4 regions of the Diaphorobacter oryzae DSM 22780 genome follow, and region 2 is predicted to be linked to each of the others. Evidence: predicted binding sites of a transcription regulator. Region 2 holds the regulator's gene; each other region holds the start of a gene.

Region 1 (7,247 bases), on a different contig from region 2:
GAATGTGCGCCGCATGCAGGGCCTGGCCGGCGCCACGGGCGGCGAGACGGCCACCGGCACCGCGCTGCGCAGCTCCGGCCCGTCGGGCAGCTATGGCGGCAAGGTGGCGGCCAAGGTGCGCCCGAACATCGTCTACCCCGACGTGGTGACGGGCAACCCGCGGGCCGAGGTCGAGGTGCGCGCCGCGCCCGACGGCACCATCGTCGGCGCGCGCATCACCCAGTCCAGCGGCAACAAGGCCTGGGACGACGCCGTGGTCCGCGCGCTGCAGCGCACCGAGACCCTGCCGCGCGACGTGGACGGCCGCGTGCCCTCGTCGCTGGTCATCGGCTTCCGCCCCAGGGACTGAAGCAAAAAAGAGAGCTGCCCGCGCTTGCCCCATATGGCTTTCAGGCTACTTATTTTCTGAAAGCCTTTGTGGACAAGCGTGAGCAGCTATCAAGTTTGCACGACACCCTGGCCGCGCGACCGGCCCGGCGTCAGCTGCGCTGCTCAATCATGCGGTTGATGCGCAGCGCGCCCAGCGTGCACACCACGCCCGACAGCAGATACAGCGTCACCGCACCCAGGCCGAAGCGCGCCGACAGGCCCAGCGCCACCAGCGGCGCGAAGGCCGCGCCGATGAGCCAGGCCAGGTCGGACGAAAGCGCGGCGCCCGTGTAGCGGTAATGCGCGGAGAAGTTGGCCGTCACCGTGCCCGACGCCTGCCCGTAGGACAGCCCCAGCAGGATGAAGCCCAGCAGCAGGAAGACATTGCCGCCCAGGTCCCCGCCGCCCAGCAGCCAGGGCGTGGCCAGGCTGAAGACGCCGATCAGCGCGGCCATGGAGCCCAGCAGGTTGCGCCGGCCCACGCGGTCGGCCAGCCGGCCCGACACCGCGACCGCGCCCACCGCCAGGAAGGCGCCGAGGATCTGCACGCACAGCACCTCGGTCATGGAGCGCTCGGAGTACAGCGAGATCCACGACAGCGGGAACACCGTCACCACATGGAACAGCGCGAAGCTGGCCAGCGCGGCAAAGGCGCCCAGCACCACGTTGCCGCCCTCGTCGCGCATCACGCGGGCCACGCCCACGGGCGCCAACTCTTTTTCCTCCAGCAGCTCGGCGTAGGACTGGCCCACCACCAGCCGCAGGCGGGCGAACAGCGCCACGACGTTGATGGCGAAGGCCACGCAGAACGGGTAGCGCCAGCCCCAGTCCAGGAACTCGGTGGTGGACAGGCTGCCGTACAGGTATGCGAACAGGCTGGCCGCCAGCACGAAGCCCAGCGGCGCGCCCAGCTGGCCGATCATGGCGTACCAGCCGCGGCGGTCCGGCGGCGCCGCCATGGCCAGCAGCGACGGCAGGCCGTCCCAGGAACCGCCCAGCGCCAGGCCCTGGCCGAAGCGCAGCACCGCCAGGGCCACGATGGCGGCCACGCCGGCCGCCTGGTAGCTGGGCAGGAAGGCCATGCCCACCGTACAGACGCCCAGCACGAACAGCGCCAGCGTGAGCTTGGTTCCGCGCCCCCAGCGCCGCTGCACCGCCATCGAGATGGCCGTGCCGAAGGGCCGCGCGACGAAGGCGATGGCGAAGACGGCGAAGGCCGCCAGGGTGCCGTTCAGGGGCGACAGGAACGGGAACAGCAGTGAGGGAAAGACCAGCACGCAGGCGATTCCGAACACGAAGAAGTCGAAATACTCGGATGAGCGCCCGATGATCACGCCCACGGCGATCTCGCCGGGGGTGACATCCTCGTCCGTATGGGCGCGCGACAGGGAGGCCGCATCCTCATGGCCATAAACGGGGAATGCGATGGAACCGCTACTCATATCCGTGCTCCTTGGCTTAGCTGACACAAGCTCGTTCTACACTCAAGCCCTGCCGTCAACAAGTGCGCTTTCACTGAGGATGGAGAGGGGAAAACCCTGCCGCCGCATCGGCCATCGCCGCAGCCGCCCCACGGCGCGCAACCCGCGCCCGAAGCGCCGCCAAGGCCATTGTTTGACCATGGACAAAATGTCCAATCGACAAACGCGCTAGGCGTATTACATTTGCCCCCGTCCAGTAATTCACGTTTACACCTAAGGTGACGCCGCGTGCGCGCGGCGCCGCCGTGAACGTTTTTGTCACGCCCCTAGCATGCTCAAAATGAAGAAACTCCGCGGGCCCGCCTGGCTCGCCGCGGCACTCGCCGCAGCCAGCCTGGCTGGTTGCAGCAAGGCCGTCGTACTGAACCCCGCGGGCGATATCGCCGCCCAGCAGGGCAACCTGGTGGTCACCGCCACCCTGTTGATGCTGATCATCATCGTGCCGGTGATCATCCTGACGCTCCTGTTCGCCTGGAAATACCGCCAGAGCAACACCGAGGCCGAGTACGACCCGGAATGGCACCACTCCACCTCGCTGGAGCTGGTGATCTGGACGGTCCCGCTGATGATCATCATCGCCCTGGGCGCACTGACCTGGATCGGCACCCACAAGCTCGACCCCTACCGCCCGCTGGACCGCCTGGACGCCCAGCGCGCCCTGCCCGCGGACGTGAAGCCGCTGGAGGTGCAGGTGGTCGCGATGGACTGGAAGTGGCTGTTCTTCTACCCCGAGCAGGGCATCGCCACCGTGAACGAGCTGGCCGCGCCGGTGGACCGCCCCATCCTGTTCAAGCTCACGGCCACGTCCACCATGAACGCCTTCTACGTGCCCGACCTGGCCGGCATGATCTACGCCATGCCCGGCATGCAGACCGAGCTGAATGCGGTGATCAACAAGCCCGGAGTGTTCCACGGCCTGGCCTCGCACTACAGCGGCCCGGGTTTCTCCGGCATGACCTTCAAGTTCCACGGCCTGAGCAATGCCGACTTCGCCCAGTGGGTGGACAAGGCCAAACAGGAGGGCCAGCCGCTGGACAAGGGCACCTACCTGAACCTGGTCAAGCCCAGCGAGCGCGACCCCGTGCAGCGCTTCTCCACCGTGGAAGAAGGCCTGTACAACAAGGTGCTCAACCGCTGCGTGGAAGACGGCCAGATGTGCATGCACGACATGATGGCCATCGACGCACGCGGCGGCGAGGCCTTCCTCAAGGCCTCCGGCCTCACCCTGCCGCAGGACGTCTGCACCGCCGTCAATGCGCCGCAGATCCTCGCCGCGCTGGACGCCCGCGCCACCCCCGAGGCAGCCACCCCACAGTGAGTTTGACGGGCCTGGCGGCGCCGGCGCAATCCGGTGCGGGGCCTACTAGCCAAGAGATTCGATATGTTGTCTGAACAAACTACCCCAGCCCACTGGCTGTTGGGTCGCATCACCTGGGACTCGATCCCGATGGCGCACGAACCCATCGTGCTGTGGACCTTCATCGCGGTGGTCCTGGGTGGCATGGTGATGCTGGCCGGCCTCACCAAGTTCCGCCTGTGGGGCCCGCTGTGGCGCGACTGGATCTGCTCGATCGACCACAAGAAGATCGGCATCATGTACATGATCCTGGGCCTGGTCATGTTCCTGCGCGGCTTCGCCGACGCGGTGATGATGCGCCTGCAGCAGTCCATGGCCTTCGGCGAGAGCATGGGCTACCTGCCGCCGCACCACTACGACCAGATCTTCACCGCCCACGGCGTGATCATGATCTTCTTCGTGGCCATGCCCTTCGTGACGGGCCTGATGAACTATCTGGTGCCGCTGCAGATCGGCGCGCGCGACGTGTCCTTCCCGTTCCTGAACAACTTCAGCTTCTGGATGACCACGGGCGGCGCCGTGCTGGTGATGATCTCGCTGTTCCTGGGCGAGTTCTCCACGTCCGGCTGGCTGGCGCTGTCCAACCTGGGGGCACAAAACCCCGGGGTCGGGCTGGACTACTACATCTGGGGCCTGCAGGTCGCGGGGGTGGGCACCACCTTGTCGGGCATCAACCTGATCGTGACCATCATCAAGATGCGCGCGCCAGGCATGAACCTGATGAAGATGCCCGTCTTCACCTGGACCGCCCTGTGCACCAACGCGCTGATCGTGGCCTCGTTCCCGGTGCTGACCGCAGCCCTGGTGCTGATGTCCCTGGACCGCTACCTGGGCATGAACTTCTTCACGAACGACCTGGGCGGCAACCCCATGCTGTACGTGAACCTGATCTGGATCTGGGGCCACCCCGAGGTGTACATCCTGATCCTGCCGTGCTTCGGCGTGTTCTCCGAGATCGTGTCCACCTTCAGCCGCAAGCGCCTGTTCGGCTACACCTCGATGGTCTACGCCACGGTGTGTATCACCATCCTGTCGTACCTGGTGTGGCTGCACCACTTCTTCACCATGGGTTCGGGCGCGAGCGTGAACACCTTCTTCGGCATCACGACGATGATCATCTCGATCCCGACGGGCGCCAAGATCTTCAACTGGCTGTTCACCATGTACAAGGGCCGCATCCGCTTCACGGTGCCCATGCTGTGGACGATCGGCTTCATGGTGACCTTCGCCATCGGCGGCATGACCGGCGTGCTGCTGGCCGTGCCCCCGGCCGACTTCGTGCTGCACAACTCGCTGTTCCTGATCGCCCACTTCCACAACGTGATCATCGGCGGCGTGGTGTTCGCCGTGTTCGCCGGCATCAACTACTGGTACCCCAAGGCCTTCGGCTACAAGCTCGACGAGTTCTGGGGCAAGTGCTCGTTCTGGTTCTGGCTGGTCGGCTTCTGGGTGGCGTTTACGCCCCTGTACATCCTGGGCCTGATGGGCGTGACCCGCCGCGCCAACCATTTCGAAGACCCCTCGCTGCAGATCTGGTTCGTCATCGCCGCCTGCGGCGCCGGCCTGATCGCGCTGGGCGTGGCCTGCTTCTTCATCCAGCTGATCGTGAGCCACTTCAAGCGCGACCAACTGCGCGACGAGACCGGCGACCCCTGGGGCGGCCGCACGCTGGAGTGGGCCACCTCTTCGCCCCCGCCGCAGTACAACTTCGCCTTCACACCCGTGGTGCATGAGATCGATGCCTGGTGGGACATGAAGAAGCATGGCTACCAGCGCCCGCTGACGGGCTTCCAGCCGGTCCACATGCCCGCCAACACCGGCGCCGGCATCGTGATCGCGGGCCTGTCCACCCTGCTGGGCTTTGCGCTGATCTGGCACATGTGGCCGCTGGCCATCGCCTCGTTCGCCGCCACCATCCTGGCGTCGATCATCCACACGTTCAACTACAAGCGTGACTACTACATCCCGGCCGCCGAAGTGGCCGCCACGGAAGACGCACGCACCCAGCAGCTTGCAGCAGCCCATGTCTAATACGCACACCCTCCCCACAGGCGGCGCGGCCGCCCTGGCGCAGCGCGAGTACCACCTCGCGCACGAGCCCCATCCCGAGAACGGCACGTCCCTGGGCTTCTGGCTCTACCTGATGAGCGACTGCCTCATCTTCGCCGCGCTGTTCGCCACCTACGGCGTGCTGGGCCGCAGCTATGCGGCCGGCCCCACGGGCGCGCAGCTGTTCGACCTGACGCTGGTGGCCATCAACACGGCCTTCCTGCTGATGTCGTCCATCACCTTCGGCTTCGCCATGCTGCAAAAGCAGGCGGGCAACGTGAAGGGCACGCTGACCTGGCTGGCCGTCACCGGCCTGCTGGGCCTGGCCTTCCTGGGCGTGGAGCTGTACGAGTTCGCGCACATGATCCACCAGGGTGCCACGCCCCAGCGCAGCGCCTTCCTGTCGTCGTTCTTCACGCTGGTCGGCACGCACGGCCTGCACGTGACCTTCGGCCTGATCTGGCTGGTGACGCTGATGATCCAGATCAGCAAGCACGGCCTGATCCATGAGAACAAGCGCCGCCTGAACTGCCTGTCCATGTTCTGGCACTTCCTGGACGTGGTCTGGGTCGGCGTGTTCACCTTTGTGTACCTGATGGGAGTGCTGTAAATGAGCGCACAGACAACGCACGCCGGTCACGACGACCACCACGAGCACGATGACCTGCACGTCGCCAAGGGCGACTACGTCAAGGGCTTCATCCTGGCGGTCATCCTCACCGTGATTCCCTTCTGGCTGGTGATGGGCAACGTGATCGAAAGCCGCACCACGGCCGTCCTGGTGCTGGGCGTCTTCGCCATGGTCCAGATCGTCGTCCACATGGTCTACTTCCTGCACATGAACGGCAAGATCCAGGGCGGCTGGACCATGCTGTCCACCATCTTCACGGTGGTATTCCTGGCCATCACCATCGCGGGCACCCTGTGGGTCATGTTCCACATGAACGCCAACATGATGCCCGCGCACGCCAACCCCATGGCCAGCCCAGCCCAGACCCAGACGGCACCTTGAGCCCCCTCAACGCCGACTCCCTGGAGCTGGAGCGGGAGCGCACGCACCGGCCTGCGCGCCCGCACTCCAATCTCACGATGGCGATGCTCGCTTTGGCGGGCATCGCCTTGTTCGTTGTGTTCGCCTCGCTCGGCTGGTGGCAGGTAGAGCGCCGCGCCTGGAAGCTCGCGCTGATCGAGCGCGTGGAGCAGCGCCTGCACGCCGCCCCCGTTCCCCTGCCGGCGCGCGCCAACTGGCCGAACGTCAGCGCCGCCAGCCATGAATACCTGCCCGTGCAGGCCCGCGGCCGCTGGCTGGACGACAAGACGGTGCTGACCCAGGCCACCACGGAGCTGGGCGCTGGCTTCTGGGTGCTCACCCCGCTGCGACTGGAAACCGGGGGCCAGGTACTGGTCAACCGAGGCTTCATTCCCCAGGCGCAGCGCAGCCAGTGGGCGTCCGGCAGCCGTGCGCCGGACGTGCAGGCCGACGGCGCGCCCGTGCAGCTCCAGGGCCTGCTGCGCATGACCGAGCCTGGTGGCGGTTTCCTGCGCAGCAACGACCCGGCGCAACAGCGCTGGCACTCGCGCGACGTGGCCGCCATCGCCCAGGCACAGGGCCTGGACGCGCCCGCGCCCTTTTTCATCGACGCCGGCATTCCCGACGCGCGCGCCCTTGCCAGCGCGGACCTCGCCAGCCCGGGCGCCGGCCCCTGGCCGCGCCCCGGCATGACGGTGGTGCGTTTCTCCAACAGCCACCTGGTGTACGCAATCACCTGGTTCGGTCTGGCCGCCATGGTGGCTGCGGCGGCGGTCTATGTGGCACGCTACGAGCTTCGGCAACGTGCCGCCTTCCGCTCGCAGACCCCGCATGAGCCCGCAGCCTGACACCTCCGCACCTCCCGCCCACAAGGAGCGCTCGGCCGACGCCGCGGCGGGCCTGAAGAACCTGCACCAGCTGATCCAGCTGCGCTGGATCGCGGTCGTGGGCCAGATCTTCA
Region 2 (7,247 bases):
AGCGGGAGGCCTTGGCATCAGCCAGCCAACGCGTTCCCTAGAAAAGAGATCTGCATCCAGGCTGGATGGAATAAATCATGAAGTCGCGCGTCAACGACACAGACCCGGCACTCGCCACCGCGAGCCGGGCCTGCAATCTGTCGCCAGTGATGACCGCTCCATGCCCCATCGATCCTCACCATCCAGCCTCATTTGTCCTAAACGCCGTACCGCGAACATCGCCGTCGCGATCGTTGCCATCCTGGCAATGACCGGCTGTGCGAGCGCTCCTCAAAAAGCGGTTCTATATCCACAAGGCCGTAGCCAGGCAGCCCAGGAACGCGCCAACCATGCGCTGCAGGCGTGTGAACGCCGAGCTCAAAACGACGTGGGTCGCAATGACCGCAATCTCGCCCAAGGCAAGACTGGCCGAACGGGTAAAGCCATCCTGACGGAAGGCGCTGCAGAAGCGGCCGAGGCCGCCACTTCCGGCTTGATCAAGAACTCTGGCGACCTGTTGCGAGGAACGCTTGCCGGCGGCGTCGGAGGTTTGGTCGGCGCAGCAGTCAAAGTGGGCGCCGGCTGGAACAAAGCCGATCGCGTGTACGAGCGCTATGTTGAACAATGCATGAAAGACCGGGGGCACATTGTGCTGGGGTGGCGCTGAGGTTTTTCCTCGCTAGATGCATGCCCCATCGGTTTCTGCACTTGCTACCGCCGGTCTGAGTCGCCTTTGTCCCGGTGCTTTTGTGAATCTCCGGCAAGATGCCGTAGGACTTTGGTGCGTGGCATCAGGCTCATGGGGGCAGAAGTGGACGGCTTGAGGCCTTAAAAAAGCCCACCGGCGGTGGGCTTGGCAGGCTGGAAAATGGCCTCAGCGTCCCTGTGCCTTCATCTGGTCGCAAGCCTGCTTTTGCTGTGGCTTGCTCATGCTGGCCCAGCGTGTCTTAAATTCACCGGAAAATTGGGCGTAGCTGCGGTCGTATTCCGCGGGGGAGGCCTGCATATCCTTGATGGCGGCGGCACGTTGGTTCGCCCGCGCGGTCTCCACGTCCTTTGCACTCATGTGACCGCAAGACTGGGCCAGTCCGTTCATGCTGGCCGCGAGCCGCACCACCCCCGCCAGCAGCGCTTTGTCGGGGTTATCTTCGTCATTTGCGTAGGCCATCCCGGCCGTCAATGCCAGGGCTACAGCCAGAGCTGTCTTCATTCCTCTCAGTCCTTTCCCTCTTGTTGACCCGCTTTAACGGCGAGCGGGCACAAGAGGATGGTAAGCGCGTGTACTTGTCGCAGCGTGCAACAAGTTGCAACGCGGACTGTGAGGATTCTCTGGCGCAGTCTAGTGGCAGGCCTGCTGGCTGTTCACGATGCGCTTGAGGGCGTCGGTGTCCACGATGCGCACATGGCGCTGTTTGACCTCGACGATTCCTTCCTCCACGAACTTGGAGAAGGTGCGGCTCACGGTCTCGAGCTTGAGACCCAGGTAGCTGCCGATTTCCTCGCGTGTCATGCGCAGCACCAGTTCGGACTGAGAAAATCCACGAGCATGCAGTCGCTGCACCAGATTCAGCAGGAAGGCGGCCAGGCGCTCTTCGGCACGCATGCTGCCCAGCAAAAGCATGACGCCATGCTCGCGGACGATTTCGCGGCTCATGATCTTGTGGACATGGTGCTGCAGTGCCGTGACCTCACGCGATAGTTCTTCGATACGGTCGAACGGCATGACGCAGACCTCGGCATCCTCCAGCGCCACGGCATCGCAGGTATGCCGGTCGCTCACGATGCCGTCGAGGCCGATGATCTCGCCGGCCATTTGGAAACCGGTGACCTGATCGCGGCCGTCTTCTGTTGCAACACAGGTCTTGAAAAAACCGGTGCGGATCGCAAACAGGGAGGCAAAGGGCTCGCCGTTGCGAAACAACGTGCCGCCCCGTTTGACCTTGCGGCGCACGGCCACGATCTCATCGATGCGTTTCAATTGCTGGTCATCCAATCCCAAGGGCATGCACAGTTCGCGCAGATTGCAGTTGGAGCAAGCAACTTTGATGGATTGCAGGTTGGTGTGCATGGGGACCCTGTTCATGTCGCGAGCTTACCTCTGAAAGCCATTGAGGCAGGAATATCGCAGGCCGTTGAAAGACTTTGAGCCAAGGTCAAATTGTCGCTATGCGGACCTTGTGAGCGCTTGATCAATGTCAAGGACGCTGGAGTGACTCTACGGCACAGTGCATGGCAAATGCAAGGAACCCCCGCCATGACAGTCATTACAACTGAGCTTTTGCGGCGCTTTGACGTCTCTGGGCCACGCTACACCTCCTACCCGACGGCAGACCGTTTCGTGGAGGCGTTTGGCGAGAGGGAGTACATCCTGGCGCTTCAACAACGCCGTGTGGGCTCGGTGGCGAAGGCGATGCCGCTTTCGCTGTATGTTCACATCCCGTTTTGCGAATCCCTATGTTACTACTGTGCCTGCAACAAGATCATCACCAAGCACCCGGAGAGGGCTGAGGCCTATCTGCGCTATCTGAGCCGCGAGATTGATCTGCACACAGCCCATTGCGGCGTGGGACAGCATGTCAGCCAGCTGCACTTTGGCGGGGGGACGCCCACCTTCCTGTCGGACGATGGCCTGCGTGAGCTGATGGGCATGCTAAAGCGCAGTTTCGTGCTGGTTCCGGGAGGAGAGTATTCGATCGAGGTGGATCCTCGGACCGTGGATGAACAGCGGTTGGCCTTGCTGGCTGAACTGGGCTTCAACCGATTGAGCTTTGGTGTGCAGGATTTCGATCCCGAGGTGCAGAAGGCGGTCCACCGCGTGCAGCCTGCGGAGCAGGTTTTCGCCCTCGTGGAGAGTGCGCGCAAGCTGGGTTTTGAGTCGGTGAATGTGGACCTGATCTACGGATTGCCGCGCCAGACGCCGGAGTCTTTTGACCGTACGCTGGAGCAGGTGACCCAACTGCGGCCGGACCGTATTGCACTCTATGCCTATGCGCATCTGCCGGAGCGCTTCAAGTCGCAGCGGCGCATCGTATCGGCAGAGTTGCCCATGGCATCGGCCAAGGTGTCGATGCTGGCGCGCTCCATCGATGTGTTCATGAAGGCCGGGTACGTGTACGTGGGCATGGACCACTTCGCGCTGCCGGAGGATGCACTGGCCGTGGCCAAGCGCCAGGGCCGGCTGCACCGCAATTTCCAGGGGTACAGCACCCAGCCCGATTGCGATTTGATCGGGTTGGGCGTCTCGGCCATTGGTCGTGTGGGCGCCACATACAGCCAAAACGTCAAGACGCTCGACGAATACTACGATGCCATCAACCACGGGCATCTGCCGGTGGCGCGGGGGCTGGCGTTGACGCGGGACGACCTGGTGCGCCGCGCGGTCATCATGGCCTTGATGTGCCAGGGGGAGGTGTTGTTCGAGCCCTTGGAGCAATCCTGGCTGATTGATTTTCGCCGCTATTTCGAGACGGAGCTGCAGCAACTCGAGGAGATGGCAGGGCAGGGGCTTGTGAAAATCAACCCCGAGGGCATAGAGGTGACGCCCATGGGGTGGTATTTCGTGCGTGGCGTGGCGATGGTGTTCGACAAGTATTTGCAGGCCGACCGCAATCGAGCGCGTTTCTCGCGCATCATCTGACGCATGTTCCTGGCTCTGGTTTCGACGGCTTTCCTCATGGGTTTGATGGGGGGTGGGCACTGCCTTGCCATGTGTGCTGCCCCCTGTGGTGCGTTGACGGGACTGGGAGCGGCACCGGCCAGCAGCGAGAGAGTCGTGCAATGGATGCCGCGCGGCTCGGTTCTGCGGCGCAACCTGGGCTTCCATCTGGGGCGCTTGGCGGGATATGGCGCTGCGGGCGCATTGGCTGCTTTTGCCATGGAACGGCTGGCGTGGCTGAGCCAGAACAGTTCTGCCTTGCGCCCGGCGTGGAGCATGCTGCATGTGCTGGTGCTGGCGTGGGGGCTGTTGATGATGTTGCAGGCGCGGCAGCCTGCGTGGATAGAGAACGCCGGACGGGCTGTTTGGGGCAAGGTGAGGTCGCTGGTGTCGCAGCCCGGCGGACTGTTTATGACGGGGTTCGCCTGGGCTTTGCTGCCTTGTGGCTTGCTCTATACCGCGTTGCTCACGGCTGCCTTGAGCGGCAGTGTGCTGCGTGGGGCGCTATGCATGGTGCTTTTCGGCATTGGCAGCGGGATCTGGTTGGTGGCCGGGCCCTGGATGTGGGGGCAGTTTCGGGCCCGGGTGGGATCGGTGGGGGGGGCATGGGGCCCGAGGCTGGCCGGGTTGGTGCTCTTCTTGATGGGGGGCTGGGCCTTGTGGATGGATGTGGTACATGGACAACCCGCCCCATGGTGTCTGCCATGACGTGCACCCTGGTGACGTGAGGCGTGCGCATTTGTTGAATCTGTAACTTTCAGGCAACGCCAGTAACTGGTGATAATGGTTCAAAATGGTATGACTTTGGGGTGGAGCCCGCTTAGCCCAAACCAGCTGAAGTGAACCAATCCGTCTTGCTCGATATCGATGCGCTCCGTGTGGGCATGTTCATCCAACTGGATGTAAGTTGGATCAACCATCCCTTTCCGATGAGTAGCTTTCGGGTGTCATCGCACGAGCAGATCCGCACCTTGCGTGATCTTGGGGTCAAGTCCGTGCGCTATGTCCCCGCCAAAAGCACCTTCCCTTCCGAGCCAGAGCCGAGTGTCGACCGGCGAAATGGGGATGCCCAGCCGGACAATGGACTGGGGGGCTCATCTCCAGAGCACAAAGTGGATGCGGTGAGCCGGGAGCACAGGGCCGGAGCCGAACATTTGAGGCAGCAGAGCGCCTCGCCACAGAGCTGCAGCCAGCGCTACCAAGAGGCCACTACCGTCTACGCGGCAGTTTCTGCCAGGGCGCAGACTGCGCCGCAGCAGGCACGCGAACAGGCGGACGCCTTGGTTCAGGCATGTGTTGCGGAGTTGCTGGCGCAAGGGCAGTGTGCGGTGCGGTTGCTGGCAGACAGTTTAGGCCAGCGGTCGGCGGCCCATGCGGTGAATGTGATGGTGTTGGCTCTGCTACTCGGGCGCTCGCTGGGCATGAGTGCGGAGGGTTTGCACGGTCTCGGCTTGGCGGCGCTGCTTCATGATGTGGGCAAGGCAGCCCTGCCGGCGCATATCGGAGAGCCTGGGGCCATGCTCACGGCTTCGGACCGGCAGCGCTATGAAGACCACGTCGGGCTGTCGGTGGAGTTCGGGCAGCGCATGGGCTTGGCAAGCGATGTGCTTATTGCGATTGCGCAGCATCACGAGATGGCCGACGGTAGTGGGTTTCCACTGCGCCTCGTGGCCGAGGATTTGAGCCGAAGCGGTCAGATCCTGGCGCTCGCCAACCGCTATGACCGGCTGTGCAACCCGCTGCACGGTGCTCAGGCACTGACGCCCCACGAGGCGTTGTCGCAGATTTTTGCATTGCAGCGCGAGTGTTTTGACGCAACGGTGCTCGGGGCCTTCGTCCGCATGATGGGCGTGTACCCACCGGGCTCGATAGTGCAACTTGTGGATGGGCGTTTCGCCTTGGTGATGCTGGTGGACGCTTTGCATCCGCTGCGCCCCAGTGTCTTGCCGTATGAGCCAAGCGTGCCGCGCAGCGATGCACTATTGCTCGACTTGGCACAACGTGCCGAGCTGGGCATCCTTCGCAGTCTCAAGCCGGCGCAGTTGCCCCGCGATGCCCTGGACTATCTGCTGCCGCAGCCACGTATCTGCTATTTCTTCGAGCGAGCCGTGAGCCCGCGGCATTGCGAGGACCGCCCATGATGCTCGGCAAGCTGCCCGAGGAGGCATGGCATGCCATATGCAATGGTTTGGACTTGGCGGTTTGGTTGGTGGATGCACAGACGCTGCGGATAGTCCACGCCAATGCGGCGGCGGCGCGGCTGGTGGGGCGGTACGTGGCGGACATGGAGGGCTTGCCGGTGCAGGATCTCGCATCGGCGCCCGAAGACCAGATTTTCTGGAGCCAATCCGCGGCGGAGGTAGCCGCGGGCATCCATTCGCATACCCATGTGCGGCATAGGGGGAGCGGCGCGCTGGTGCCGGTGGACCGGCGTGTAATCTCTGTCAATGTGCCCGAGAGTGCTTCCGAAAACCAAGGCTGGCTGTTGCTGACGATGCTGGACCGTTCCGAGCATGAGGCATCCCGGCGCGAGCTGGAGGCCTTGCTGTCGGAACTGCGTGCAACGCTTGATTCCGCCGCTGATGGCGTACTGACCTGCAATCTGCATGGGGAGGTCCGCGCTTTCAACCAGCGCCTGGCCCAGATATGGCAACTGCCGCGCGAGTTGCTGCTGCGACGCGACGATGCTGCGATCAGGTCCCACATGGAGGCCCAGGTGCTGGATGGCGAGGCCTATCGTGCGCGCCTGGCCTCTATTGCGCAGGAGCCCATGCTGGAGACTACCGACATCCTGCGCCTGCGTAGCGGTGCCACGGTGGAGCAGAGATCCGTGCCTCAGCTCATTCAGGGGCGTCCTGCTGGGCGTGTGTATTCGTTTCGTGACATCTCCCGGCAGGCGGAGGTGCAAGCGGGTTTGCGCCTTGCGGCGCGGGTATTCGAGTCCAGCCTGGACGCCATCTTCATCGCCGACGAGCACCATGCCGTGGTGCGCATCAATCCAGGGTGCGAGCAGCTTTTAGGGGCATCTGCGGCCGCCGTGGTGGGCAGGCCGGCGACGACGCTGTTTGACTCTGGGCGTGGCGACGATGCATTCCTGGCACAGGTGCGGCAAGGTTGGGTGCAAGAGGGCTTCTGGGAAGGTGAGCTGTCGCTGCGCCGAAACGACGGGGGCCATTGTTCCGTTCAGCTTTCATGGGTGGCGCTCAGGGACGATGGCGGAGCCATCGTGCAGAGCATTGGGTTCATGCGCGATCTGACGTCGCAGCATGCCGCGCAGAAGCGAATCGAAGAGCTGGCATACAGCGATGCCCTGACCGGACTGCCCAACAGGGTGTTGCTGAACAAGCGGGTGACTGCGGCCATCGAGGCGGCGCGAGGCCAGGGCGACGGATTCGCCATCCTGTTCCTGGACCTTGATCGCTTCAAGATCGTCAATGACTCGCTGGGCCATCCTTTTGGCGACCGGGTGCTGAAACTCGTGGCGCAGCGACTGCAGGGCTGCCTGCGCCAGTCCGACATGCTGTGCCGCCTGGGTGGGGACGAGTTCGTCATCTATTTGCATGGTGCCGATGCGGCAGTTGCCGAGGCCGTTGCACGCCGGGTCCTGGACGAG
Region 3 (7,247 bases), on a different contig from region 2:
GGTCCATTAGGGGCTGGCCGTAGACGCTGAACTCGGGCAGGGCGGGCAGCAGGCCCATCATCGTGCCCCAGCGCAGGTAGCTGGCCATGAGCACGTCGGCGGCTGTGAACTGGCTGCCGCACAAGTAGCGCCGGCCGGTGACGGCCTGGCGCAGCGTCTGCACCACGTCGTCGAAGCGGCCGTAGCCGGCCGACATGGCCTGTTCGGGCGTCTGCTGCTGCAGGTGGCCCTGGCTCTTGGCTGTCATTACGGCCTCGACGGGGCCGGCCAGGAAGAACATCCACCGGTGGTAGCTGCCGCGCTCGGCACTGCCCATGGGCGGGGCGAGGCGCTTTTCGGGAAACAGCTCGGCCAGGTAGGCGAGGGTGGCGGCCAGCTCGGTGACCACGGTATCGCCATGCACGAGGGCCGGAACCTTGCCCATGGGGTTGGTGGCGAGGTAGTCGGGGGACTTCATGGTGGTGCCGTATTCGAGCCGGATGGCTTCGTAGCGGGCGCCGCATTCCTCCAGCATCCAGCGCGTGATGGCGGCGCGGGAACGGGGGTGGTAGTAAAGCCGCAAGGGCTGGGTCGTGTCGTTCATGAGGGCTCCCGTCGGTTTGAAGGCATGGCGCACAGGCCATGGGAGCCACTGTAGGTGGGCATGCTGACAGTTTTTGTCAGCAGCAAGGTCAGCCGAGGTCGTAGCCCAGTTGCCGGGACCAGCGCTCGATCAGGCTGCTGCGGTGGTCGGGGTAGCGCTCCGCGAGGTCTGTGACGCAGCGCACGCGGTCGGGCCGGAAATGCCGGAAGTCCTGGCGCAGCTCGCACCAGGCGGCCAGGATGCGGCGGTCCCTGAAGAACGCCATGGCAAACGGCCAGACCCTGCGCTCGCTGGGCTGGCCTTTTTCGTCGGTGTAGTGCAGCAGCACCTTGTGCTGGCGCCGTATGGCCAGGCGCAGTGCGGTCTGCCAGGGCTCGGTCGTGGTGTCGTGGCACATGGATGGCACGAGCAGGCCGCTGGTATCGACCTCGATGCGCAGCTCCAGCGGCAGGGCGCTACGGATGCGGTCCAGCGCCGTGGCGGCCGATTGGGCCAGCTCGGGGTCGGCCTGGCGGCTGGCCCAACGCGCGCCCAGCAGCAGGGCCTCCAGCTCGTCGGGGGTGAACATCAGTGGCGGCAGCAGGAAGCCCGGCCGCATTTCATAGCCTATGCCCGGGTCGCCTTCGATGGCAGCGCCCTGCTCGCGCAGCGTGGCAATGTCGCGGTACAGCGTGCGCAGGCTCACCCCCAGTTGCCGGGCCAGTACCGGCCCGGGTTGCGGCAGGCGCGCGCGCCGCAGCTGGTCGATGAGCTGCAGCAGCCGGGCCGAGCGGCTCATGCCTCAGCGACCCATGGCCTGCACCGTGATGTCCAGGGAGCGCAGGCGCAGCTCGGGGTCGAACACGTCGCTGACCAGCATGAACTCGTCGGCGCCGGTGGCGCCCGCCAGCGCCGACAGGCCGGCTTGCACCGTCTGCGGCCCGCCGATCACGCCCACGGCCAGGAAGTCGGCCACGGCCGCGCGCTCCTGGTGGGACAGGCTTTCCAGGAAATTGTCCACGGGCGGCTGCAGCAGGCCGCGCTGGCCCGTGATGATGCCCAGCACACGCTGATAGGTGCTGCTGGCCAGGAACTCGGCCTCTTCGTCCGTGGGGGCGGCGATCACCGGCACGCCGATCGTCACGTAGGGCTTGTCCAGCACCGCCGACGGGCGGAACAGCCGGCGGTAGAGGTCGATGGCCGCATGCAGCATGCGCGGCGCGAAGTGCGAGGCGAAGGCGTAGGGCAGGCCCTTCTCGGCCGCCAGCTGGGCCGAGAACAGGCTGGATCCCAGCAGCCAGAGCGGCACCCGGGTGCCGGCGCCGGGCATGGCGACGATGCGCTGGCCTGGCTGCGCGGGGCCCAGCAGCTGCTGCAGCTCGGCCACGTCGCGGGGGAAGTCGGCCTCGGTCTCCGGGCGGTCGCGGCGCAGGGCGCGCATGGTGGCGCCGTCGGTGCCGGGCGCGCGGCCCAGCCCCAGGTCGATGCGGCCAGGGTAGAGCTCGGCCAGCGTGCCGAAGGCCTCGGCCACCACCAGCGGCGCGTGGTTGGGCAGCATGATGCCGCCCGAGCCCACGCGGATGGAGTGCGTGGCGCCGGCGATATGCCCCACCAGCACGGCCGTGGCCGAGCTGGCGATGCCCGGCATGTTGTGGTGCTCGGCCAGCCAGTAGCGCGCAAAGCCCAGCGTTTCCGCATGCCGTGCCGTGCGCACCGCTATCTGGAGGGCCTGGGCGACGGTGCCGCCCTCGCGGACGGCCACCAGGTCGAGCATCGAGAGTCGGGGCGGGTGTCGTGCAGTCATGCTTTGATTGTGGGCGGGGTGCGAAACCCGTGCAGCGCGGCAGGAATGAATTGTTGACAGTCGCATTGGTTGGCGATAGTCAATGCCAATTAAAATTAACTATTCGATAAAAATTTGTAACACGAAGCATGTTGTCACATATGCCACGCTGTGGCTTGGTAGACGCAACATGACCAATGGTGGGGGTGCGTATGGGATTCTTCAGCCGTTTGTTTCGGCCCCGGGCCGATGGCTTGCAGGTTTCTGAGGACTGGACGTCCCTGCCCGACAGCAACGCCAGTGAGCTGGTGCTCTACGACGCAGAAGCCAACCGGCTCATGGCGGAGTTCGATATCGACGTGGCCATCGTGAACCACGAGCGCTGGCTGCCCTGGCTGGCCGCGGCGCTGCAGGGCGCGCGCGATGAGCGCCTGCGGCCCGAGGTGGTGGTGGACGACAGCTGTTCCGAGCTGGGCCAGTGGCTGTACGGCAGCGGGCGGCTGGCGCTGGGGCATTTCCCGGCCTTCGACATGCTCATGCGCCGCCACCGCTTCTTTCACCAGCAGGCCGCCGCGCTGCTCCAGCATGCCGAGGCGGGCGAGGAGCAGCAGGCGGAGCAGGCCTACAAGGGCTGCCAGCACGCCTCGCGCCAGGTGGTTCTGCTGCTCAAGGAGCTGCAGCTGGGCCTGGCGCGCAACAGCGCACGCAAGCGCAGTGCGGAGCGCCTGGCGCGATGAACGCGCGGCCGGCCTGAAAAAAGAGGAGCTACTGACGCTTGCCAGTCAAGGGTTTCAGGCAGTTTTTGCCATGAAATTCATGTGTGGCAAGCGGTAGCAGCTATGTTTTTTGACTAATCCCGCGTCACGCGCAGCAGTTCCTCGCGGCTGGTGATGCCGGCCGCGATCAGCCGCTCGCCATCGTCGCGCATCAGCGTCATGCCGCCGGCCAGGGCCTGGGTGCGCACGTCGGACTCTGCCGCCTGGTTGTGGATCTGGGTGCGGATGGCGTCGTCCACCACCAGCAGCTCGAACACGCCGGTGCGGCCCGCGTAGCCCGTGTGGCCGCAGTGCTCGCAGCCCGCGCCGTGGCAGTGGCCGCAGTACTTGCGCACCAGGCGCTGCGCCAGCACGCCAAGCAGCGAGGAGGACAGCAGGAACGGCTCCACCCCCATGTCGGTCAGGCGCGTGACGGCGCTGGCGGCGTCGTTGGTGTGCAGCGTGGCCAGCACCAGGTGGCCGGTGAGCGAGGCCTGGATGGCGATCTGCGCGGTCTCGAAGTCGCGGATCTCGCCGATCATGATCACGTCCGGGTCCTGGCGCAGGATGGCGCGCAGGGCCTTGGCGAAGGTCAGGTCGATCTTGCTGTTGACCTGGGTCTGGCCCACGCCCGGCAGTTCGTACTCGATGGGGTCTTCCACCGTCATGATGTTGCTGCGCGTGGCATCCAGCCGCGCCAGCGCCGCATACAGCGTGGTGGTCTTGCCCGAGCCCGTGGGGCCGGTCACGAGGATGATGCCGTGCGGCTGCCCGATCAGGTGCTCGAAGCGCTCCAGCACCTCGCCCTGCATGCCCACGGCCTCCAGGGTCAGCTTGCTCTCGCTCTTGTCCAGCAGGCGCAGCACGGCGCGCTCGCCATGGGCGTTGGGCAGGGTGGACACGCGCACGTCGATGGCGCGCGTGCCGATGCGCAGGCTGATGCGGCCGTCCTGGGGCAGGCGCTTTTCGGAGATGTCCAGGTCGGCCATGATCTTCAGGCGGCTGATCAGGGCCGCGTGCAGCGCGCGGTTGGGCTGCACCACCTCGCGCAGCGTGCCGTCCACGCGAAAGCGCACGCTGGAGTGGCGCTCGTAGGGCTCGATGTGGATGTCGCTCGCGCCGTCGCGCACGGCCTGCGTGAGCAGGGCGTTGAGCATGCGGATGATGGGCGCGTCGCCGGCGGATTCCAGCAGGTCCTCCACGGCGGGCAGCTCCTGCATCATGCGCGAGAGGTCGGCGCCTTCCTCGACCTCGCTGACCACCGATGCGGCGCTCGATTCGCTTTGCGAGTAGGCGGCGCTGATGCGCTGGGCCAGCGCCGCGGCGTCGAGCGGCATGAACTGCTGCACGGCGTGCTTGCGCAGCACCTCGGACAGCGCGCCGGCATCGGGTGCGGGGCCGTGCCACAGCACGAGCTGCTGGCCGTCATCCTCCAGCAGCAGCTGGCTGGCGCGCGCGAAGGCGTAGGGCAGGGGGTGGCGCATCGCTTACTGCGGGCTGTACGGTGTGGCGCCCGGTGTGGCGCCAGGCGTCGTCACGGGTTGCGTGCCGGCAGGGCGGGGCGGCTCGGGCGCGACCGGCCCCAGCGGCGTGGGCACGGCCACGGGCTGCGTGCCCGCGCCGCCGGCACCGCCGGTAGCACCCGCGGGCAGCGGCGGCAGCACGGGCGCCTCGGAGACCGAGCGCATCACCGCGCTGGGCGCGGGCTGGGTGTTTTGCTGCAGCGCGCGGATGGCCTCGTAGCGGTCCACCATCAGGGCGTCGCTGGTGGCGGTGTCGCGGATCACCATGGGGCGCAGGAAGACCATCAGGTTGGTCTTCTGGCGCGTGCGCTTCTCATTGCGAAACAGGCCGCCCACCACGGGCAGGTCGCCCATCAGGGGCACCTTGTCCTGGCCCAGCGAGTAGCTGTCTTCCAGCAGGCCGCCGATCACGATCACGCTGCCGTCGTCCACGAGCACGGTGGATTCGATGGAGCGCTTGCTGGTGGACGGCCCGTTGACGTTGGTGAGCGTGTCCGCCGCGATCTTCGAGACCTCCTGGTACAGCGTGAGCTTCACGGTGCCGTTCTCGTTGATCTGCGGACGCACGCGCAGCATCAGGCCCACGTCCTTGCGCTCCACGGTGGTGAAGGGGTTGACCGCGCCGCCGCTGCCGCCCGTGTTGGCGTACGAACCGGTCACGAAGGGCACGTTGTTGCCGATGATGATCTGGGCCTCTTCGTTGTCCAGTGTCATCAGGTTGGGCGTGGAGAGCACGTTGGCGTCGCCCGTGTTCTCCAGGAAGTTGGCCAGCGCGCCCAGGTAGTACTTGCCGTTGATGCGCGGAGCGATGGCCAGGTTCAGGCCCGGCGAGGGCTTGGCGGAGGCGATGGAGGTCACGTTGCCGCTGGCGGCGGCCAGGGCCAGGTCCAGGATGTTGGTGCCGGTCACGCCCGAGTTGTTGCCCAGCACGCCCAGCGTGCTGCCGTAGTTGCCCATCACGCCCTGCCACTGGATGCCGAACTCGGCCACCTTGTTGGCGCTGACTTCGACGATCAGGCTTTCGATGAGCACCTGCGCGCGGCGCCCGTCCAGCTTGTCGATGACGGCGCGGAGCTGGCGGTACAGCGGCTCGGGCGCGGTGATGACGAGCGAGTTGGTGGTCGGGTCGGCCTGGATGATGCCGCCGGTGGAGGGCTCGTTGCCATTGCCGCTGCCGCCCAGGCCGGCGCTGCCGCCCGCGCCCAGGCCCGAGCCGCCGGCATTGCCGCTGCCCAGGCCGCCACCCAGGCCGCCGCCCTGGCCCATGCCAGAGCCGCTCGTTTGCATGCGGCCGCTGCTCAGGCCGCCGGCGCTGCCGCCGCCCGTGGTGGCACTGCCGCTGTTGCCGCTGCTGCCGCCCGAGCCGCCGGTGAGCGCGGCGCGCAGGGTAGAGGCCAGCTTCACGGCGTCGGCGTTCTTCAGGTACACCACATGGATGTTGCCGCTGGCGGCCGAGCTGCCCGGCGTCGCGGGCTGGTCCAGCTTGGCCACCAGCGAGCGCACCAGCGCCACGCGCGCCGGGTTGGCGGCGCGCACGATCAGCGCGTTGCTGCGCGGCTCGGCCAGCAGGGTGGTCTTGAAGGCGGTGTCCGTCTGGCCCTGGGCCACGGCCGGCGCGGCCCCGGTGCCGCCGCTGCCTTCGATGAGGCGCGACACCAGCGGCGCCAGGTCGGTGGCGATGGCGTACTGCAGCGGAATCACCTCCACGTCGCTGGCGTTGGAGACATCCATGGCCGCCACGATGCGCGCCAGGCGCTGCAGGTTGTCGGCGTAGTCGGTGATCACCAGCGAGTTGTTGCCGGGGTTCACGTTGATGGTGTTGTTGGGCGTGATCAGCGGGCGCAGCACCGGCACCAGGTTGTTGGCGTTCTCGAAGTTGAGCTTGAAGATCTGCGTGACGATCTGCCCGCCGGCGGGCGTGCCGCCCATGCCGCTTTGCGACACGCTCACGCTGCCGGTTTGCAGCTTGGCGTCGGCCTCGGGCACGACCTTGTACAGCCCCGCGGCCTCGACCACCGTGAAGCCCTGCATGCGCAGCGCCACCAGGAACTGCTGGAAGGCGGCGGCCGGCGGCACGGCCTTCTCGGTCACCAGGGTGATCTGGCCCTTCACGCGCGGGTCCACCACCACGTTGCGGCCGGTGATGGTGGCCATGGTGCGGGCCACGGCCTCGATCTCGGCGCCGGCGAAGTTCAGCGTCACGGGCTCGCCCGGTTGCACGCTGCCGTTGTTCGCCTTGGCAGAGGTTTGGGCATGAATTTGGGTGCTAGCGCATACCAGCAAAGCGCTGGCAGCTATCGAATGCAGAGCATTCTGCAGGTGACGTCTGGACAAGGGATTCATAGGGTCACCCCACGGTGATGATGGAACGCGCACCGCTGCGCTTTCCGATGATATTCAAAAGATTGGCCAGCGCCGCCTCGCGTTCGGGCGCGGCGCTGGCCTCGCCGGTGAAGCGCAGGCGCTGCCCCACCCACTGGCCGTTGCCGGACAGTAGCAGCGCGCCGTCCAGCGTGGACAGCTGCAGCGTGGGCGCGCTGCCGCCCTGCAGCAGCAGGCGGTAGCTGCCCATGGGCCGCAGCGTGGACAGCCGGGAAGACATGCCCAGTGCGTCCAGTTGCGCC
Region 4 (7,247 bases), on a different contig from region 2:
TGCCGAGGTACAGCACGCACATGACCCAGTTGTGCTTGCGCCGGAAAATGGCGGCCTGGGCGGCGAAGCTGGCCTTGGCGTCGGCGATGTCGTTCATGCCGAACCAGGCCGCCAGGGACGCCAGGGCAATCCACGGCACCCAGATGAAGGCCGCGTTCTGCGCCCACACCATCTGCTCCTGGCCATTCTTGACGATGGTCTGCGGGTCGCCGCCGAACACGCCGAAGATGCCGGCCGTGATGACCAGCGGGCTCAGGAACTGCACCACCGACACGCCCAGGTTGCCCAGGCCCGCGTTCACGCCCAGGGCCGAGCCCTTGCGCTCCTTGGGGAAGAAGAAGCTGATGTTGGCCATGCTGGAGCTGAAGTTGCCCCCGCCCAGGCCGCACAGCAGCGCCAGCATCAGCATGGTCGGGTAGCTGGTGGTGTTGTCCTGCACCGCGTAGCCGATGCCGATCGCAGGGATCAGCAGCGAGGCCGTGGACAGCGCCGTCCAGCGGCGGCCGCCGAAGATGGGCACCATGAAGGAGTAGAAGATGCGCAGCGTGGCGCCCGAGAGCGCCGGCGCCGCCGCCAGCCAGAACAGCTGGTTGGTCGAGTACTTGAAGCCCAGCGCCGGCAGGTTCACGGCGACGACGCTCCAGACCTGCCAGATGCAGAAGGCCAGGAACAGCGCGGGCACCGAGATCCAGAGGTTGATCTTGGCGACGGCCTCGCCCTCGCGTTCCCAGAACGATTTGTCCTCGGGGGTCCAGAGCGTGAGCAGCCGGCCCTTGCGGCCGTTGCCCTGCGAAATGTTGTTGGCAGACATGTTCGGATCTCCGGTGGATCAGCGGGCCGTGGGCACTGCGCCCTCGGCACCATGCGGGGTCATCACGTCGGTGCGGCGCACCTCGGTGAAGTACATCCAGATCAGCGACACCCACACCACGCCGTACATCAACATGAAGGCGCTGGAACGGATGCCGGTCCAGTCCATGAGCACGCCGAACAGGATGGGCAGGATGAAGCCGCCCATGCCGCCCGCCAGGCCCACGATGCCGCTGATGGCACCGATGTTCTTGGGGTAGTCGTCGCTGATGTACTTGAAGACGCTGGCCTTGCCGAAGGCCCAGGCGATGCCCAGCACGAACATGAGGGCGGTGAACAGGTAGACGTTCAGGCCGATGTGGAAGGTGGTGGGTCCGTCCACGGTCTGGATGGTGAAGTCGGTCTGCGGATAGGACAGCAGGAACAGGCAGATCCAGCTCACCCACATCACCCACCAGGTCACGCTGTGCGCGCCGTACTTGTCCGACAGTACGCCGCCGATGGCGCGCAGCACGCCGCCCGGCAGCGAGAAGCAGGCCGCGAGCAACGCCGCCACGCGGATATCCAGGCCGTACTCGCCCACGTAGTACTGCACCATCCACAGGGACAGCGCCACGTAGCCGCCGAACACGATGCTGTAGTACTGGCAGTACTTGAGCACCTTGGGGTCCTTGAGGGCCTTGAGCTGGTCGGTGAACTTGACGTTGCTGGACACCACATGGCTGGGATCGCTGTGGCTGAACAGCCAGAACAGCACCAGCGTGCCCAGCATGATGGCCGCGTACACATGCGGCACGGCGGCCCAGCCGAAGGCCACGAGGATCACCGGCGCCACGAACTTGTTCACGGCCGCGCCCGAGTTGCCCGCGCCGTACACGCCCATGGCCATGCCCTGGCGGTGCTTGGGGAACCAGCGGGCGACATAGGGCGTGCCCACCGAGAACGAGCCGCCGGCCAGACCGACGAACAGCCCGATCACGAGGAAGTGCCAGTACTCGGTGGCGTAACCCATCATCCAGATGGCGGGCACGGTGGCGGCCATGAGCACCGCCATCACGATGCGCCCGCCGTAGCGGTCGGTCCAGATGCCCAACGGCACGCGCACCAGCGAGCCCGTGAGCACCGGCATGGCGGTGAGCAGGCCGAACTGGGTGGAATTGAGGTTCAGCATCTTCTTGATCGGGATGCCGATCACGCCGAACATCATCCAGACCATGAAGCAGACGGTGAAAGCCAGCGTGCTGACGATGAGCACCGACCAGGCCTGCCGGTTGCGGCGGCTGTCGCCGGCGGTGGGTAGTCCCGGCGCGGCTCCTTGAGGCAGATGTGCCATTGCAGTAGTCCTCTCTTGCGGAATGGCTGCAATGGTCCCGCGAACCGGCCGCGCTGCCCATCCTTCGCTGGGACACCACGGACGGTGCAAAAGAACGAGGGCGGCCTGCGCCGCCCTACTCCCAAAGAACTATGTGCGGGCCGGTCGGCTACTCCGCCAGGCGCTGGCGGTCGGAGGCGTACACGGCCGCCTGCACGCGCGAAGACAGTCCCAGCTTGCGCAGGATGTGCTGCACATGGATCTTCACCGTGGTCTCGGCGATGGACAGCTGGCGCGCGATCTCCTTGTTGCTCGCGCCGCGTGCGATCTCGCTCAGCACCTCCTCCTCGCGCGGCGACAGCGGGGAGGCCGGCTCGGCCTCCTCGGGCAGCAGGTCCGGCCCGGGCGCGCCCTGGGACTGGAAGGCGGCCACGAGCTTGCCCATCATCTCGGGGCTGACCACGGGTTCACCGCCGGCGGCACGGCGGATGGCCTCGGCCAGCAAGTCGCCGTCGATGGTCTTGAGCAGGTAGCCCTGCGCGCCGTTGCGCAGCGCGGCCGCCAGGTCCTGCCCGTCCTCGCTCACCGTCAGCATGAGCACGCGGCTGCCGCTCGAGGCCTCGCGCAGCCCGGCGATGGCGTCCACCCCGCGCACGCCGGGCAGATGGTTGTCCAGCAGGATCACGTCGGGCCGCAGCGCCGGCAGCAGGCGCAGGGCCTCCGCGGCGTCCCCGGCCTCGCCCACCACGCGCAGGTCCGGCTGCTGGGACAGCAGGGCCACCAGCCCGCGGCGCAGCAGCGTGTGGTCGTCGATCAGGAACAGGGTGATGGTGGCGTTCATGCGGCAGCGGCGAAGGAAGTAGATGGGCTGGGCGGCGGACTGTCCTCCCGGCCCATGGGAGGCAGCTCCAGGGTCACGCGGGTGCCGTGGCCGTCGGGGCGGGAAGTCAGTTGCAGGCTGGCGCCGATGCGCTGGGCGCGCTCGCGCATGATGCCCAGGCCCACATGCAGCGAATCGGGCGGCACGCCCGCGGGGTCGAAGCCGCTGCCGTCGTCCTGCACCTCGAAGCGCCAGCGCGGGTGGCGCTGCACGCGCAGTTCCACACGGCGCGCGCCGGCATGCTTGCGCACGTTGGACAGCGCCTCCTGCACGATGTGCAGCACCTGGATCTGCACGTCCGGTGCCAGCGGCAGCCCCTGCCCCGACATGCCGAGGACGGTGGCCACGCCGGTCTGGTGTTCGAACTTGGACAGCGTGGCGCGCAGCGCGTCCTCGATGTCCTCGTCCTGGGTGCGCGTGCGAAAGTGCACCAGCAGCTCGCGCACATCGGCATAGCATTCACGCACGCCCACGTCGAGCTCGGCCATGCTGCGGTCGCGGGCCTGCGCATTGCCCTTGGCCACGGCATCGCGCAGCAGCTGGGTCTGGATCTTGAGGAAGGCCAGCGACTGGGCGATGGAGTCGTGCAGCTCGCGCGCGATCAGCTGCCGCTCCTCGGCCACGGCGGCCTCGCGCTCCAGCGCGGTGGCGCGCAGGCTCTCCATGGAGCTGGCCAGATGCCGCGCCATGGTGGACAGCAGCTCGCGCATGCCTTCGGACAGCTCCAGCGGCGTGCGGTAGAACAGCGTCACCTCGCCCAGCAGCCGCTGGTGCAGCTGCACGGGGATGCTGACCACGGTCTCGAAGCCCGCCTCGCGGCAGTGCGGCAGCTGCAGCCCGCCCACCGGCGTGATGGGAATCACGCGCATGCGCGCCTGCTCCCGTTCCTGGCCGCATTCGCAGGAGCCCGTGTTCAGGCAATGCTCCTGCTCGGCCAGGGCATGGGGCAGGCCGTCGGCCGCCAGCAGCACGTAGCGCTCGTTGGCCTCGTCGGACCAGCGCACCGCCGCCGCGTCGCAGCCCGCCACGCGGCGGATCTGCTGGGCGAAGCCCTGGGCCAGCACCTCCAGGCTGCCGGCCTCCGCCGCCAGCGCGCTCACGGCGTAGAGCGCGGACAGGCGTTCGTTGCGCACCTCGACGCTGGCGGTCTTCTCGCGCACCTTGCGCTCCAGGTCTTCGTGCGAGGCCTGCAGCGCATGGGCCATGAGGTTGAAGCCCGCCGCCAGCTGGCCGAACTCGTCGTCCGTCTCCACCTCCAGGCGGGTGGACAGGTCGCCCTGGCGCACGCGCGCCAGCGCCTGCTGCAGCCGCGTCACGGGGTTGAGCACCAGCAGGTAGCTCAGCGCCATGAAGGTCACGGCCGAGCCGATGGCCAGCGCCACCATGAACAGGTGGAACAGGTGCAGCGCCGCCGTCCAGCGCACGATCTGCACCTCGATCGCCTCGACGAAGCTGTCGAGTTCGCGCACGAAGGCGTCGCCGCGCGCCACGGCGGCGGCGCCGCTCTCGGCCGGTGCCGCCGCCTTCCATTCCTGCTGAATGGCCTGCCACTGCGCGCTGACATGCTCATAGCGCTCGCGCGTGTCGTCGCTCCAGGGCACGAACAGCGGCCGCGCGGGGTCGCCCGTGCGCAGCAGCTCCAGCCCCGCCTCGAAGCGCTGCTCGAGCAGGACGAACTCTTCCGGGGATTCGTTTTGCTGCGCCAGCACCATGCGCAGCATGTTCATGCGCAGGCGCCCGGCCTCGTTCACGGCCGCGGCGCCGCCCTCGAGCTGCCAGGTCACCCACAGCGTGAAGCCGATGGACGCCAGGGCCACCAGCAGGAACACCGTGCCCATGGCCAGCAGCTTGGCGGACAGCGAAGGCTTCTTGCGCATGGCGGCAGTGTAGGCACGCAGGCCCGGAATGTCTTGACTTTTATCAAGCACATCCATGCCGTGGCCACCGCCCTCTCATTACATGCCAAAAAGGCATGTAGCGCCCACCCAGCAAGCGCTAATAGCTATTAATTTAATAGCAATTCAATGACTACAGGGCGAACGCGGCTCAGCCGCAGCTGCCCAGCGCGCCGCACTGGGTGCAGTAGTCGCAGCCGTCCTTGCGGATCACGGCATGGGCGCCGCATTCGTGGCATTTCTTGCCTGCCATGGCGGGCGGCATGCCGGTGGACATGACCGGCTCGTCCAGCGGCAGCACCTGCTGCTGGGGCGCGTCGGCGCGGCGCGCCAGGATGTTCTGCACCGCGTAGGCGATGGCCGCAACCTCGGAGTCGTGCCACAGCGGCACGTGGGTGCCGTCGGCCTTTTCGTGGGTGCCCAGCCGCACGGGGCCGCGGTCCCAGGCCACCTTGCGCATGTCGGACAGGGCGCGCTCCAGGAAGCCGCCGCGCGCCGCCAGCGACAGCAGGCGCATGCTGGAGGTGATCCACTGCTGCGACTCGCTGCTCTGCCCCACGGGCATGAAGAACTCGATGGCGCGGTCCACCGTGCCGCCGCGCCCATCGGGCACCGGCAGGAAGGAGACGATCAGGTACAGGCGCTTGTGCCCTTCCTGGGTCCAGTACTCGATCTTCTCGGCCACGGCCGACAGCCCGCCCTTGGGGCGGCTTTCGATCACGATGCGCATCGGGTCGATGGGCTGCGCCGGCTCGGGCGCGGGCTCGCTCTTGGCGGGCTTGGCCTCGGCGGCCGGCACCTCCAGCACGGCGCCCAGGATGCTGTTGGGGCGGTAGGTGGCCAGGCCCTTCAGGCCCGAGTGCCAGGCCTGCAGGTACAGGCCCTTGAAGTCGGCGTAGGGGTAGTCCTCGGGCACGTTCACGGTCTTGGAGATGGCCGTGTCCACGAAGGGCTGCACCGCCTCCATCATCGCCACATGGTCGCCGGCCGCCATGTCCATGGCGCTCACGAAGTAGTCGGGCAACTGGCTCACATTACCGCCCAGCGTGCGGTACAGGCGCCAGGCGTAGTCCTCCACCACGTACTCGCTCTTGCTGCCGTCGGCCTCGCGCTTCCTGCGCGTGTAGGTCCAGGAGAACGGCGGCTCGATGCCGTTGGAGGCGTTGTCGGCGAAGGCCAGGCTCACCGTGCCCGTGGGCGCGATGGACAGCAGGTGGCTGTTGCGGATGCCGTGCTTCTTGATGGACTTCTGGATGTCCTCGGGCAGGCGGCTGGCGAAGGTGCCCTTGGCCAGGTAGCCGTCGGCCTTGAACTTGGGGAAGGCGCCCTTTTCCTTGGCCAGCTCGACGGAGGCGCGGTAGGCCGCGTTGCGCATGCGCTCGGCGATCTGCACCGCCATGTCGCGGCCGTCCTGGCGGTCGTAGCGCTTGCACAGCATGGCCAGGGTGTTGCCCATGCCGGTGAAGCCCACGCCGATGCGGCGCTTGGCCGCCGACTCGGCCTGCTGCTGCGGCAGCGGCCAGAAGGTCACGTCCAGCACGTTGTCGAGCGCGCGCACCTGGGTGGCGACGGCCTGCTCGAAGGCGTCGAAGTCGAACGCCGCCTCGCCGTGCAGGCCGAAGGGGTTGCGCACGAAGCGCGTCAGGATGATGGGGCCCAGGTCGCAGCAGCCGTAGGGCGGCAGCGGCTGCTCGCCGCAGGGGTTGGTGGCCTGGATCGACTCGGTGTAGTGCAGATTGTTGTCGGTGTTGATCTGGTCCAGGAACAGGATGCCCGGCTCGGCGAAGTCGTAGGCCGACTTCATGACCGTGTCCCACAGCTCGCGCGCGCGCACCGTGCGGTACACCCACTGCCCGTCGGCGCGCTGGTGCGCGCCCTTGGCCTGCAGCTCGGTGCCGGGCGTGGCGCCGTGCACCAGCTCCCAGTCGCGGTCCTGCTCCACGGCCTCCATGAAGGCGTCGGGCACGCCCACGGAGACGTTGAAGTTGTTCCAGCGCCCCGGCGTGCGCTTGGCGGTGATGAAGTCCAGCACGTCCGGGTGGTCGATGCGCAGCACGCCCATCTGCGCGCCGCGGCGCGCGCCCGCGCTCTCCACGGTGGAGCAGGACTGGTCGAACACATTGATATAGCTGCACGGGCCGGACGCCATGGACGCCGTGCCCTTGACCAGCGCGCCGCGCGGACGGATGCGCGAGAAGTCGTAGCCCACGCCGCCGCCGCGGCGCATGGTCTCGGCGGCCTCGCGCAGGGCCTCGTAGATGCCGGGGTAGCCGGCGTCGTCCACGCCCTGGATGCAGTCGCCCACGGGCTGCACGAAGCAGTTGATCAGCGTGGCCTGGATGTCGGTGCC

The links. The regulator FNR, encoded in region 2, switches genes on or off when oxygen is low (the NO sensors DNR and NnrR bind a similar motif). The targets are predictions, from matches to a motif close to TTGATNNNNATCAA.
Region 1: a site for FNR is predicted at 1,984-1,997, ahead of cyoA (ubiquinol oxidase subunit II). Genes of this name have one in related genera too.
Region 3: a site for FNR is predicted at 2,436-2,449, ahead of BP68_RS08975 (CZB domain-containing protein). Genes of this name have one in related genera too.
Region 4: a site for FNR is predicted at 4,913-4,926, ahead of BP68_RS05175 (type IV pili methyl-accepting chemotaxis transducer N-terminal domain-containing protein). Genes of this name have one in related genera too.

What each region holds. Positions count from the first base shown of each region.
Region 1 is NZ_JCANUL010000008.1:50,444-57,690, reverse strand. It holds gene tolA (cell envelope integrity protein TolA) at 1-349, shown strand, start outside; gene BP68_RS13430 (MFS transporter) at 480-1,811, opposite strand; gene cyoA (ubiquinol oxidase subunit II) at 2,122-3,168, shown strand; gene cyoB (cytochrome o ubiquinol oxidase subunit I) at 3,232-5,238, shown strand; gene cyoC (cytochrome o ubiquinol oxidase subunit III) at 5,231-5,866, shown strand; gene cyoD (cytochrome o ubiquinol oxidase subunit IV) at 5,867-6,268, shown strand; gene BP68_RS13405 (SURF1 family protein) at 6,346-7,134, shown strand; gene BP68_RS13400 (ATP-binding protein) at 7,118-7,247, shown strand, end outside.
Region 2 is NZ_JCANUL010000001.1:97,125-104,371, forward strand. It holds gene BP68_RS00485 (RT0821/Lpp0805 family surface protein) at 1-41, shown strand, start outside; gene BP68_RS00490 (hypothetical protein) at 161-646, shown strand; gene BP68_RS00495 (hypothetical protein) at 854-1,189, opposite strand; gene fnr (fumarate/nitrate reduction transcriptional regulator Fnr) at 1,319-2,062, opposite strand; gene hemN (oxygen-independent coproporphyrinogen III oxidase) at 2,234-3,616, shown strand; gene BP68_RS00510 (sulfite exporter TauE/SafE family protein) at 3,620-4,342, shown strand; gene BP68_RS00515 (cyclic di-GMP phosphodiesterase) at 4,519-5,775, shown strand; gene BP68_RS00520 (sensor domain-containing protein) at 5,775-7,247, shown strand, end outside.
Region 3 is NZ_JCANUL010000004.1:231,064-238,310, reverse strand. It holds gene BP68_RS08990 (glutathione S-transferase family protein) at 1-583, opposite strand, end outside; gene BP68_RS08985 (helix-turn-helix transcriptional regulator) at 672-1,361, opposite strand; gene BP68_RS08980 (LLM class flavin-dependent oxidoreductase) at 1,365-2,366, opposite strand; gene BP68_RS08975 (CZB domain-containing protein) at 2,558-3,082, shown strand; gene BP68_RS08970 (GspE/PulE family protein) at 3,196-4,584, opposite strand; gene gspD (type II secretion system secretin GspD) at 4,588-6,966, opposite strand; gene gspN (type II secretion system protein N) at 6,971-7,247, opposite strand, start outside.
Region 4 is NZ_JCANUL010000002.1:415,227-422,473, reverse strand. It holds gene BP68_RS05190 (NarK family nitrate/nitrite MFS transporter) at 1-811, opposite strand, end outside; gene BP68_RS05185 (MFS transporter) at 830-2,143, opposite strand; gene BP68_RS05180 (response regulator) at 2,292-2,963, opposite strand; gene BP68_RS05175 (type IV pili methyl-accepting chemotaxis transducer N-terminal domain-containing protein) at 2,960-4,879, opposite strand; gene BP68_RS05170 (adenosylcobalamin-dependent ribonucleoside-diphosphate reductase) at 5,049-7,247, opposite strand, start outside.